2 regions of the Actinoplanes derwentensis genome follow, and region 2 is predicted to be linked to the other one. Evidence: riboswitches for the same ligand, from Rfam matches in the RefSeq annotation. Region 2 holds a riboswitch; the other holds the start of a gene.
The links. Region 2 has a riboswitch for S-adenosylmethionine ahead of thrC (threonine synthase). Riboswitches for the same ligand answer to the same signal wherever they lie in the genome.

Region 1: linked by a shared signal. The riboswitch ahead of BLU81_RS19835 (aminotransferase class V-fold PLP-dependent enzyme) and the one ahead of thrC (threonine synthase) in region 2 are both predicted to bind S-adenosylmethionine.

What each region holds. Positions count from the first base shown of each region.
Region 1 covers NZ_LT629758.1:4,484,570-4,489,258, reverse strand. Annotated here, with positions in the region: gene BLU81_RS19850 (HDIG domain-containing metalloprotein) at 1-117, shown strand, start outside; gene BLU81_RS19845 (M20 family metallopeptidase) at 154-1,224, opposite strand; gene BLU81_RS19840 (DUF1684 domain-containing protein) at 1,236-2,021, opposite strand; SAM riboswitch class IV at 2,094-2,208, shown strand; gene BLU81_RS19835 (aminotransferase class V-fold PLP-dependent enzyme) at 2,226-3,428, shown strand; gene BLU81_RS19830 (putative bifunctional diguanylate cyclase/phosphodiesterase) at 3,494-4,689, shown strand, end outside.
Region 2 covers NZ_LT629758.1:8,175,444-8,180,132, reverse strand. Annotated here, with positions in the region: gene BLU81_RS36325 (hypothetical protein) at 1-270, shown strand, start outside; gene thrC (threonine synthase) at 449-1,732, opposite strand; SAM riboswitch class I at 1,742-1,881, opposite strand; gene BLU81_RS36315 (GNAT family N-acetyltransferase) at 2,025-2,939, opposite strand; gene BLU81_RS36310 (ABC transporter permease) at 3,064-3,936, opposite strand; gene BLU81_RS36305 (alpha/beta fold hydrolase) at 3,933-4,689, opposite strand, start outside.

The DNA of each region.
Region 1 (4,689 bases), 3.7 Mb from region 2:
GGCCCGTGCTCCTGGAACGCCCGCGTCGACCCGGAACGCCGCCCTCACCTGCGTTCCATCACCGCCCGCGTGGAGCACTCGCTAGCGGCCTGGACCGGCCACTCGCTGGCCGCCTGACCCTTCCGGCCTTTTCGCCTGCCGGGCGACGATGCGCTAACCGGCGAGGCTGAGCAGGAAACTGGTCAGGGCCTCGCGGTACGGGGGCAGCGTGCGGAGGTCGACGTACTCCTCCGGGCCGTGCTGGCCGTCGCCGCCGGGGCCGAAGATGACCGCGTTCACGCCTGCCGCGGAGTAGAAACGGCCGTCGGCGGCGCCGTGTTTGCGCAGCAGGGCGCCGGTGTAGCCGGCGTCCTGTGCGGCGGTCTGCAGCAGGCGGACCTCGGCGCATCCCGGGTCGGCCCAGTGCGGGGCGCCCAGCGCGTCGAGCCGGACCCGCACCCCGAGGCCGGTCACCGAGCGCAGGTGGTCGGCGATCTGCTGGTGGGTGCGGCCGGCGAAGTCGCGGTCGGACGGCGGGAAGCGGATGTCGAGCAGGGCCCCGGCCGCGTGCGGCACCACGTTGGCGGTGGTGTTCGGGGTGTCGACGCGGGCCACGTTCACCGTGGTCACCCACTGTTCGGACGCCGGTACCGGATAGCGGTCGACCAGGCGCTGCACCGCTGACATCACGGTGAGCAGGGCGTTGGAACCCAGCCACGGGTAGGCGGCGTGCGCGGTCCGGCCGGTGGCGGTCAGGCGGACCCGGGCGATGCCCTTCGACTCGGCCACGATCCGCAGGTCGCTCTGCTCGCCGATGATCACGAAGTCGCCGCGGACACCCTGCGCGACCTGGTGGCCGGTGCCGTCGAAGCCGCCGACCTCCTCGTCGGTCACCAATTGCAGGGCGATCGGGTAGGGGAGCAGCGGCGCGACGTCACGGAAGACCGTCGCCATCGCCACGGCGGCGGCCTTCATGTCGTGGGCTCCCCGGCCGTACAGGCGATGGCCGTTGATCTCGGGTTTGAACTGGGCCGGCGATCCGGGGACCACGTCGAGGTGGGCGTTGAGGATGACCCTGGGGTGGCCGGGGGTGCTGACGAGGGCGCTGGGCTTGCCGCCGGAGGTGAAGCGGCGCACCTCGAAACCCGGGCCGACCAGGGCGAGCACCAGATCGAGGGCTCGCCGCAGGTCGTCCGGGCGGTCGGCGGTGGAGGGGATCGCCAGCAGCTCGATCAGGTCGTCCATACCGACGGAATCTAGTCGGGCTTCTTCTCGCCGGCTTCGACGGCCACACCGAGGCGGTTGCCGGCGGGTGGCAGGGGGCAGGTCGCGAACTCGGTGTACGCGCACGGCAGGTTCACCGCCCGGTTGAAGTCGATCGTGACCGTGCCGTCGGCGGCGGGCGCGTCGATCAGCAGCGAGCGGTTCGCGGCGTATGTCGTCAGGCCGGACGTCTCGTCGGTGAACAGCACGGACAGTGTGCCGGGGAGGTAGCCGTTGAACACGGTCAGCGACCGGGGTGAGCCGCCGAGGTCGAACTCGATCCGGCCGGGCGCCTCGTAGACGTGCTCGATGCCCTCGGCGACCGAACCGACGGTGGTCGACTGCGGCGCGTCGAACGCCACGTAACGACCGGTGACCTGCCACTTCTCGTCGGCGGGGAAGGCCGGAGTGCCGGGGTAGGCGGCCAGCACCGGGCTGGACGGGTGCCGGGGGCGGACCACGTCGAACCCGCCGCGCTTGGCAATTTCGATCTTGGCATCACCGAAGGTGACCGTGACGTCGGCACGCTCGGCGATCGGCGCGAAGGTGTGTGTGCCGGTGATGACCTGATCGGAAAGGGTCAGCGACTCACCCTCGGCGAGGGCCACGGTGACCCCGTCCGGCCCGGTGCTCCAATCGCCGGGAGCGTCGTCGAAGCGCTGCGGGGTGTCCGTCAGCCAGTGCAGGCCGGTGATGGCGAGGAAGCCGTGCGGGTCGGCGCGCCGTTTCTCGTGGGCGGCGTGCCACTGGTCCCACTGCTCCTGGAACGAGATCGTCATACCGTGACCTTAATCCCTACTCGCTGAATGTGATATGGACCCGGTGCGTGAGATCTGATAACTTCGGCGACAGGTCATGAGTGCCAGCAGATAGCCCCGGCTTGCTGGCCGGCAACCCTTGCGTTCGCGATGGGGTGCCCCGGGTGAAGACCGGGCTGATGTCGCCCGACATCGGCAAAACGGCGAACCCGTGGAGGCGCGGTCATGCCATCTTTCTCTCTCGAAGTCATCGGCGACGACAGCGACTTCGTTCACCTCGACTACGCGGCGTCGGCCCCCTGTGTGCGGGCCGCCGCTGACGCGGTGCAGGACCTTCTTCCCCGGTACGGCAGCGTGCACCGTGGCACCGGCGTGCGCTCCCAGGCATCCACCCTCGCCTACGAGCTGGCCCGCGACGTGGTGGCCGAGTTCGTCGGCGCCCGCCCCGGCGACACCGTGATCTTCACCCGCAACACCACCGACGCCCTCAACCTGCTGGCCCGCGCCCTGCCGGCGGGCACCACCACCGTGCAGTTCGACGGCGAGCACCACGCCAACCTGCTGCCCTGGCCGAACCCGCTGCGCCTGCCCACCCCGGCGTCGGCGGACGAGGCGGTGCACGCCCTCAAGCAGGCCCTGGACGGGCTGACCGGCCCGGCCGTGCTGACGGTGACCGGGGCGAGCAACGTCACCGGCGAGGTGTGGCCGGTGCGTGAGCTGGCCGACGTGGCGCACTCGTACGGAGTCCGGGTGGTCGTGGACGCCGCCCAGCTCGCCCCGCACCGGCCGGTCGACCTGGAGGACCTGGGCGCCGACTGGATCGCCTTCTCCGGCCACAAGCTGTACGCGCCGTTCGGTGCCGGGGTGCTCGCCGGGCGCTCCGATTGGCTGGACGCCGCCGGCCCGTACCTGGCCGGCGGCGGCGCGAGTGCCGCCGTCGGGGACGACCTCGACGACCTGGTGTGGGCCACCGGCGCGGCCCGGCACGAGGGCGGCACCCCGAACCTGCTCGGCGCCGTCGCCATCGCCGCGGTCTGCGAGGCGCTGACCGCCACCGACCGGTTCGCCCTGCACCAGCAGGAACAGCACCTGCTCGCCCGGCTGCGCGACGGCCTGGCCGGCATCCCGGAGGCGGTCGAGGTGAGCGTCTTCGGCCCGGACCACCCGCGGGTCGGCATCGTCTCGCTCGCCCTGCCCGGCCATGACCCGGCGGCCGTCGCCCAGCTGCTGGGCCGGGACCACGGCATCGGGGTGCGGGCCGGGCAGTTCTGCGCGCACCCGCTGGTCCGCCGCCTCACCGGCAGTGAGCAGACCGGTTCCTGTAGCGACGGCGGCACCGGTCTGCTGCGGATCAGTTTCGGTCTGGGCAGCGACATCGATGACGTTGATCGCCTGCTGGCCGCTCTGGCAGCGGTACTTCGCTCCTGACCTACAACCCGAAGACGCTTCCGTAGCCATCCCCGGTGGCCGATGATTCGTTCGTGGCGACATGGATGACGCGGCTCCGTGACCGGTTTCCGACCGGTGGCGGGCTCAACGACGAGGACTGGGCGGGCCGGCACGGGCTGCTGACGGTGCTGCTCGCCGTCTTCATGGTGTTCCTGACCCTGTTCGGCCTGTGGCAGGGTGACGACAGCGTGAAAGAGCTGCTCATCACCGATGCGCTGGTCCTGCCGTCGCTGGTCGCGGCCCGGCTGATGCGGGGCCGCCGGCCGCGGTCGCTCGCGGTGGCGCTCGGCTTCGCGGTCTCCTGTGCGGGCTTCGTCGCGCTCTGCGACGGGCTCACCGAGGCCCACTTCACCTTCTTCATCGCAGTGGCGGCGCTCGCGCTGTACCGCGACTGGGTCCCGTTCGGCGGTTTCCTGGTCGCCACCGTGGTGCACCACGCCGGGTTCGGCACGCTGCAGAGCGACCACACCTTCGGGCACGGCCCGGCCCAGGCTCATCCGCTGATCTGGGCGCTGGTGCATGGCAGTGCGGTCCTCGCCTCGGCCGCCTTCCAGCTGGTCGCCTGGCGTTTCAACGAGATCGAGGAGAAACGGGCGCGGGAGGACCTGAACGAGAGCCAGGCCCAGCTCGGCGTCGCCTTCGACGAGACGCCGGTGCCGATGGCGATGTTCACGCCGGCCGGTCTTCTGGTGCGCACCAACAGCGCCTACCGGGAGTGGCTGCGCCTGCCGGACGAACTGCCGGACGGCTTCACCATCCACGACCTGCCGCTGAGCACGGTCGACGAGGACCAGGTGGGCATGCTGCAGCTGCTCATCGAGGCCCGCGAGCCGGTCACCGCGACCCGGCAGTTCCGCCGGCTCGACGACGGTTCGCTGATCTGGGTGCAGGCTCACGGCACCGGCATCTACGGCCCGGACGGCGACCTGCGCCTGATCTTCGTGCACTGCATCGACGTGACCGCGGTCCGCGACCACGAGGCCGAGCTGAGCTACCAGGTGCGGCACGACTCGCTCACCGGGTTGCTCTCCCGCAAGGCCTTCGAACACGACTTGACCGAACTGCTGGCCGACGGCGCCGAGCCGGTCAGCGTCATCTACCTGGACATCGACCGCTTCAAGACGATCAACGACGGCAACGGGCACACCACCGGCGACGACGTGCTGCGCGCGCTCGCCGGCCGGCTCTCCCAGGTGGTGCCGGACGGGGCTCTGGTGGCGCGGCTCGGCGGCGACGAGTT
Region 2 (4,689 bases):
TGCCGGCACGCGAGCCAGTACGCGTTCCTCGGCCCGCTGTTCTGGCCCGCTTACTGGCTGGCGTGTGGCTGGTCGATCGCGCTGACCAGGTCTTACGGAGTGCGCAACTGGTTCGAGAAGAACGCGGGGCTGGCCGACGGGGCCTACCCGGAAGAGCTGCCGTTGCGGCCCTCGCTGCAGCGGGTCATCAGCCGCCGAAGGAAGCCGATGACACCGCCGAGCGGGGAAGTTGGTCGGGAGGAAGGACGCACAGCGCCTCCGGGCACGTAGCCCAATGGGTCAGCGCTGGGTCGTTGGGTCCCTCGGAGATTGTCGCCAATGTCCAGGTGAGGGGCCTCGTACGGCGTCGCATCCTCCCGCAGAGAGCATCCTGCCGATCCGGAGATCGGAGTGCAAGTCCTCGGAGGAGGGAATCTTCGACAACCGGCTTCTCGCCGGTTACTTTCTGCTATCCGAGCAGGCCAGCCTCGCGAGCGCCTTTCAGGGACGGCTTGATCGTGTGAGTCGGTCCAACCTGGCCGGCCACCGCGTCGAGGGTCTTCAGGCCCTCACCGGTGTTGTAGACGACGGTCTCCTTGGTGGGGTCGAGCTTGCCGCTCGCCACCAGTTTCTTCAGCACCGCGACGGTGGTGCCGCCCGCGGTCTCGGCGAATACACCGGTCGTCTCCGCCAGCAGCCGGATGCCGTCGCGGATCTCGTCGTCGTTCGCGTAGTCCATCCAGCCGCCGGTGCGGCGGACGGCCTCGATCGCGTACGGCCCGGCGGCCGGGTCGCCGATGTTCAGCGACTTGGCGATGCCGGTCGGCTTGACCGGGGTGATCACGTCGGTGTCGGCGTGCAGCGCGACCGCGATCGGGTTGCAGCCCTCGGACTGGGCGCCGAAGACGGTCCAGCCACCCTCGGGGGCCTCGACCAGTCCGATCTCGACCAGTTCGGAGAACGCCTTGTCCACCTTGGTGAGCAGCTCGCCGGAGGCCATCGGGATGACCACCTGGGCCGGGATCCGCCAGCCGAGCTGCTCGGCCACCTCGTAGCCGAGCGTCTTGGAGCCCTCGGCGTAGAACGGCCGCACGTTCACGTTGACGAACGCGGTGTCCTCGAACTCGTCGGTCTCCACCAGCTCGCTGCACAGGCGGTTCACGTCGTCGTAGGAGCCCTCGATGGCGACCAGTTCACCGCCGTACACCGCGGTCGTGATGATCTTTCCTTGCTCCAGGTCGGCGGGGATGAAGACGATGCTCGGCACCCCGGCACGGGCCGCGTGGGCGGCGACCGAGTTGGCCAGGTTGCCGGTGGAGGCGCAGGAGAACCGGTTGAAGCCCAGCTCCTTGGCCGCGGTCAGGGCCACCGAGACGACCCGGTCCTTGAACGAGTGGGTCGGGTTCTGCGAGTCGTCCTTGATGAACAGCGGCGCCTGGATGCCGAGCGCCGCGGCCAGGGCCGGAGCCGGCACCAGCGGAGTCATGCCGGGGTTCAGCGTCACCCGGGTGGCTGGGTCCTGGCCGGCCGGCAGCAGAGCCGCATAGCGCCAGATGTTCTGCGGGCCCGCCTCGATCTGGGCCCGGGTCACCCGCGCGAGCGCCGCCTCGTCGTAGGCGACCTCGAGCGGGCCGAAACACTCGTAACAGGCGTGCTGTGCGGCGAGCGGGTACTCAGCGCTGCAGGCGCGACAGATCAGGCCGCGAGCGGGCGACGTGAAGGTGCTGGAGGGTGCGTCAACGACAGACGTCATCAGAGTTTCCTCTCATCTTTCCCCGCGGCGACCTGCCGGAACGGGGACGGAATTAGCACCTGCCACGTCGCTTCTCGTCATCGAGAACTGCTGCGCGGTGGTTGCCGGGGCTTCATCGGGCCGTATCCCTCTGCCCCTCTGGATGAGGTATTCAGTTGTTTCCCACACCTTACGACGAGATTCCGCCAACGCCATACGGTCTTCCCGAGGTGTGAGCGACCTCCTTTCGATCCTGCCGTTTCCTACCCCTCGGGCTCCCCCGAAAACCTCTAAACCCTTTGATTTCGTACGTCTAGAGCACGGTCGAGCAGAAGGCCTTGGTCGCGATCGGCTGATATCCCAGGCGCGTGTTGACGGCCAGCATCGGCGCGTTCTCCCCGGCGTTGCTGGCATAGGCGACCGTCACCCCGCCGGCCGCCGCCCGGCGCAGAGCCGCCACCTTGACCATGAGCGCGAGCCCTCGCCCCCGATGGTCTCCAACGGTGGCCGTCATGTCCGACCACACCCGCTCGCCGTCTCGCATGAGCAACGTGAACGCCACCACCTGGGCCCCGGCCAGCGCCACCGTGCTGGAGTCCCGGTCCAGTCCCGGCTCATCCCAGATCTCGTGACGCCAGGTGTCGTACGACGACGGCCCGGACGGCACCTCCTCGGGCACGTCACCGGTCGCCTCCAGTTCGGCCCGGTACAGCGCCGCCTCCGCCACGTCCCGCACCGAGCACAGCTCGATCCCGTCCTGGCGCGGCGGAACACACGGCGGATTCCGCAGCTCACGAGCCGAGAAGCGCATCACCCGCGACGACGCCTGGAATCCCCGGCGCTCAGCGAACCCGATCGCGTCCGGCGTGATCAGGGACCCGGCCCGGCGCACTCCGATCGTGCGCAGATGGGCGGCGGCCTCGGCGAGCAGAGCCGTGCCGATGCCGCGACCGCGATACGCCGGGTTCACGTGGCACTGCGAGATCCGCCCGAACTCCCGGTCCTCGGAACGGGGATCCCGCAGCGCGGCGACCCAGCCGACCACCTCACCGGCCGTCTCGGCGACAAGGCCGGCCCGGTCCTCACCGGGCGACGGCACGGCGATCTGACGGCGGGTGGACTCCTCGCTCCGCACCAGGTACGGGTAGACGAGCGCGCGGAGTGCGACCACCGCCTCAGCGTCGTCGGGGCGGGCGGGGCGGATCCGGAAGGTTGTCACGACGGTCATGTCACCGGCTGGCGGCGGTGCCGTCAATCGATATCCCTATGCATGACCCGGCGGCAGGGGGCGGTCTGGAGGACCGCCCGCATCTGCCGCCGCTGATCACTGGGCTTTTCCTATTCGTACAAAATCAAGAAGTGACGTCCTTGCGGGTGAACCGGTAGAAGGCCGCCCCCCAGAAGATGGTCGCGTAGATGATCGCGGAGATCGCGCCCTTTGCCATGTCCTCGGTCTGCACCGGTGTGGAGAGCAGGCCCATCCACGCGTCGGTGTAGTGGGTGGGGAGGGCGTTGCGGATGTCACCCAGTGCATCGATCTGGTCGAGGATGGTCGACATGATCCAGAGCAGGACGGCACCGCCGACCGCGCCCAGCGCCGCGTCGGTCAGGACCGACAGCAGGAAGGCCAGACCGGCCACCACCAGCATCGTGGTGGCCAGGTACGCGGTGATGCCGAGCAGTCGCAGCACACCCTCGGCCGGGGAGATCTCGGCGGCGATGGTGCTGCCGAGTGGGGACCAGCCGTAACGCAGCGTGCCGATCAGCAGGCCGGTGCCGGTAAGCAGGAGCAGAGCCAGCAGCGAGTAACCGCCGGCCACGATCAGCTTGGCGCCGAGCAACCGGGCGCGGGGCACCGGGATCGCCAGCAGGTAGCGCAGGCTGCCCCAGCTCGCCTCGCTGGCCACCGTGTCGCCGAAGAACAGCGCCACCACCACGACCAGCAGGAAACTCGCCGAGACGGCCAGGCCGAAGAGGGCGAAGTTCAATCCGCCGGAGGTGGCCAGGTCGGCCATGCTGCTGAACGCGCCGCCACCACCGCCGTCCCCGTCGTCGTCGCGCCGGCCGCCGCCGAACTCGAAGGCGAGCAGCACGATCACCGGCAGCAGCACCATGAAACCGAGGCTGAGCTGGGTACGGCGGCGGGACGCCTGGCGGCGCACCTCCGCCCAGATCGGCAACGTGCGCGAGGCCTTGTAGCCCGCGGCCGCTTCGACGGTGGTCATCGGTCCCCACTTCCTCGGGAGTTGTCGCCGACCAGGGACAGGAACGCGTCTTCCAGGCGCCGGCGCGGCACCAGGCGGTCGACGCCGACACCGGCTCCGACCAGGGACGCGACCACCTCGGAGCGGGCGGTGCCGTTCATCTCGACGATCAGGCTGGTGCCTTCGGTCTTGACCGAGAGCACGCCCAGCTCCTCCAGGACCCGGGTCGCGGCCGGCACGTCGGAGACGTCGAGCTGCACCGACGGCGAGTCGCCGACGATGTCGTCGACCGGGCCGGACGCCACGATCCGGCCCTTGTTGACCACCACCGCGTGGGTGCAGGTCTGTTCCACCTCGGCGAGCAGGTGGCTGGAGACCAGCACCGCGCGGCCGTCGGTGGCGTACCGCTGCAGGACCCGGCGCATCTCGGCGATCTGCGGCGGGTCGAGACCGTCCGTCGGCTCGTCGAGGACCAGCAGTTCGGGCAGGCCGAGCATGGCCTGAGCGATGGCCAGACGCTGGCGCATGCCGTGGCTGTACTTGCGGGTCTTGCGGTGCACCGAGTCGCCCAGGCCGGCGATCTCCAGGGCCTCGTCGAACCGGGCGTCCGCCCACGGGCGGCCGGTGGCCTGCCAGTACGCCTTCAGGTTCTCGTAACCGCTCAGGTGCGGCAGGAAACCGGGGCCTTCGACCAGCGCGCCGACCCGGGACAGGATCGGGGCGCCGGAGACCAGCCGGTGCCCGAAGACGAAGATCTCGCCGGCGGTCGGCTGG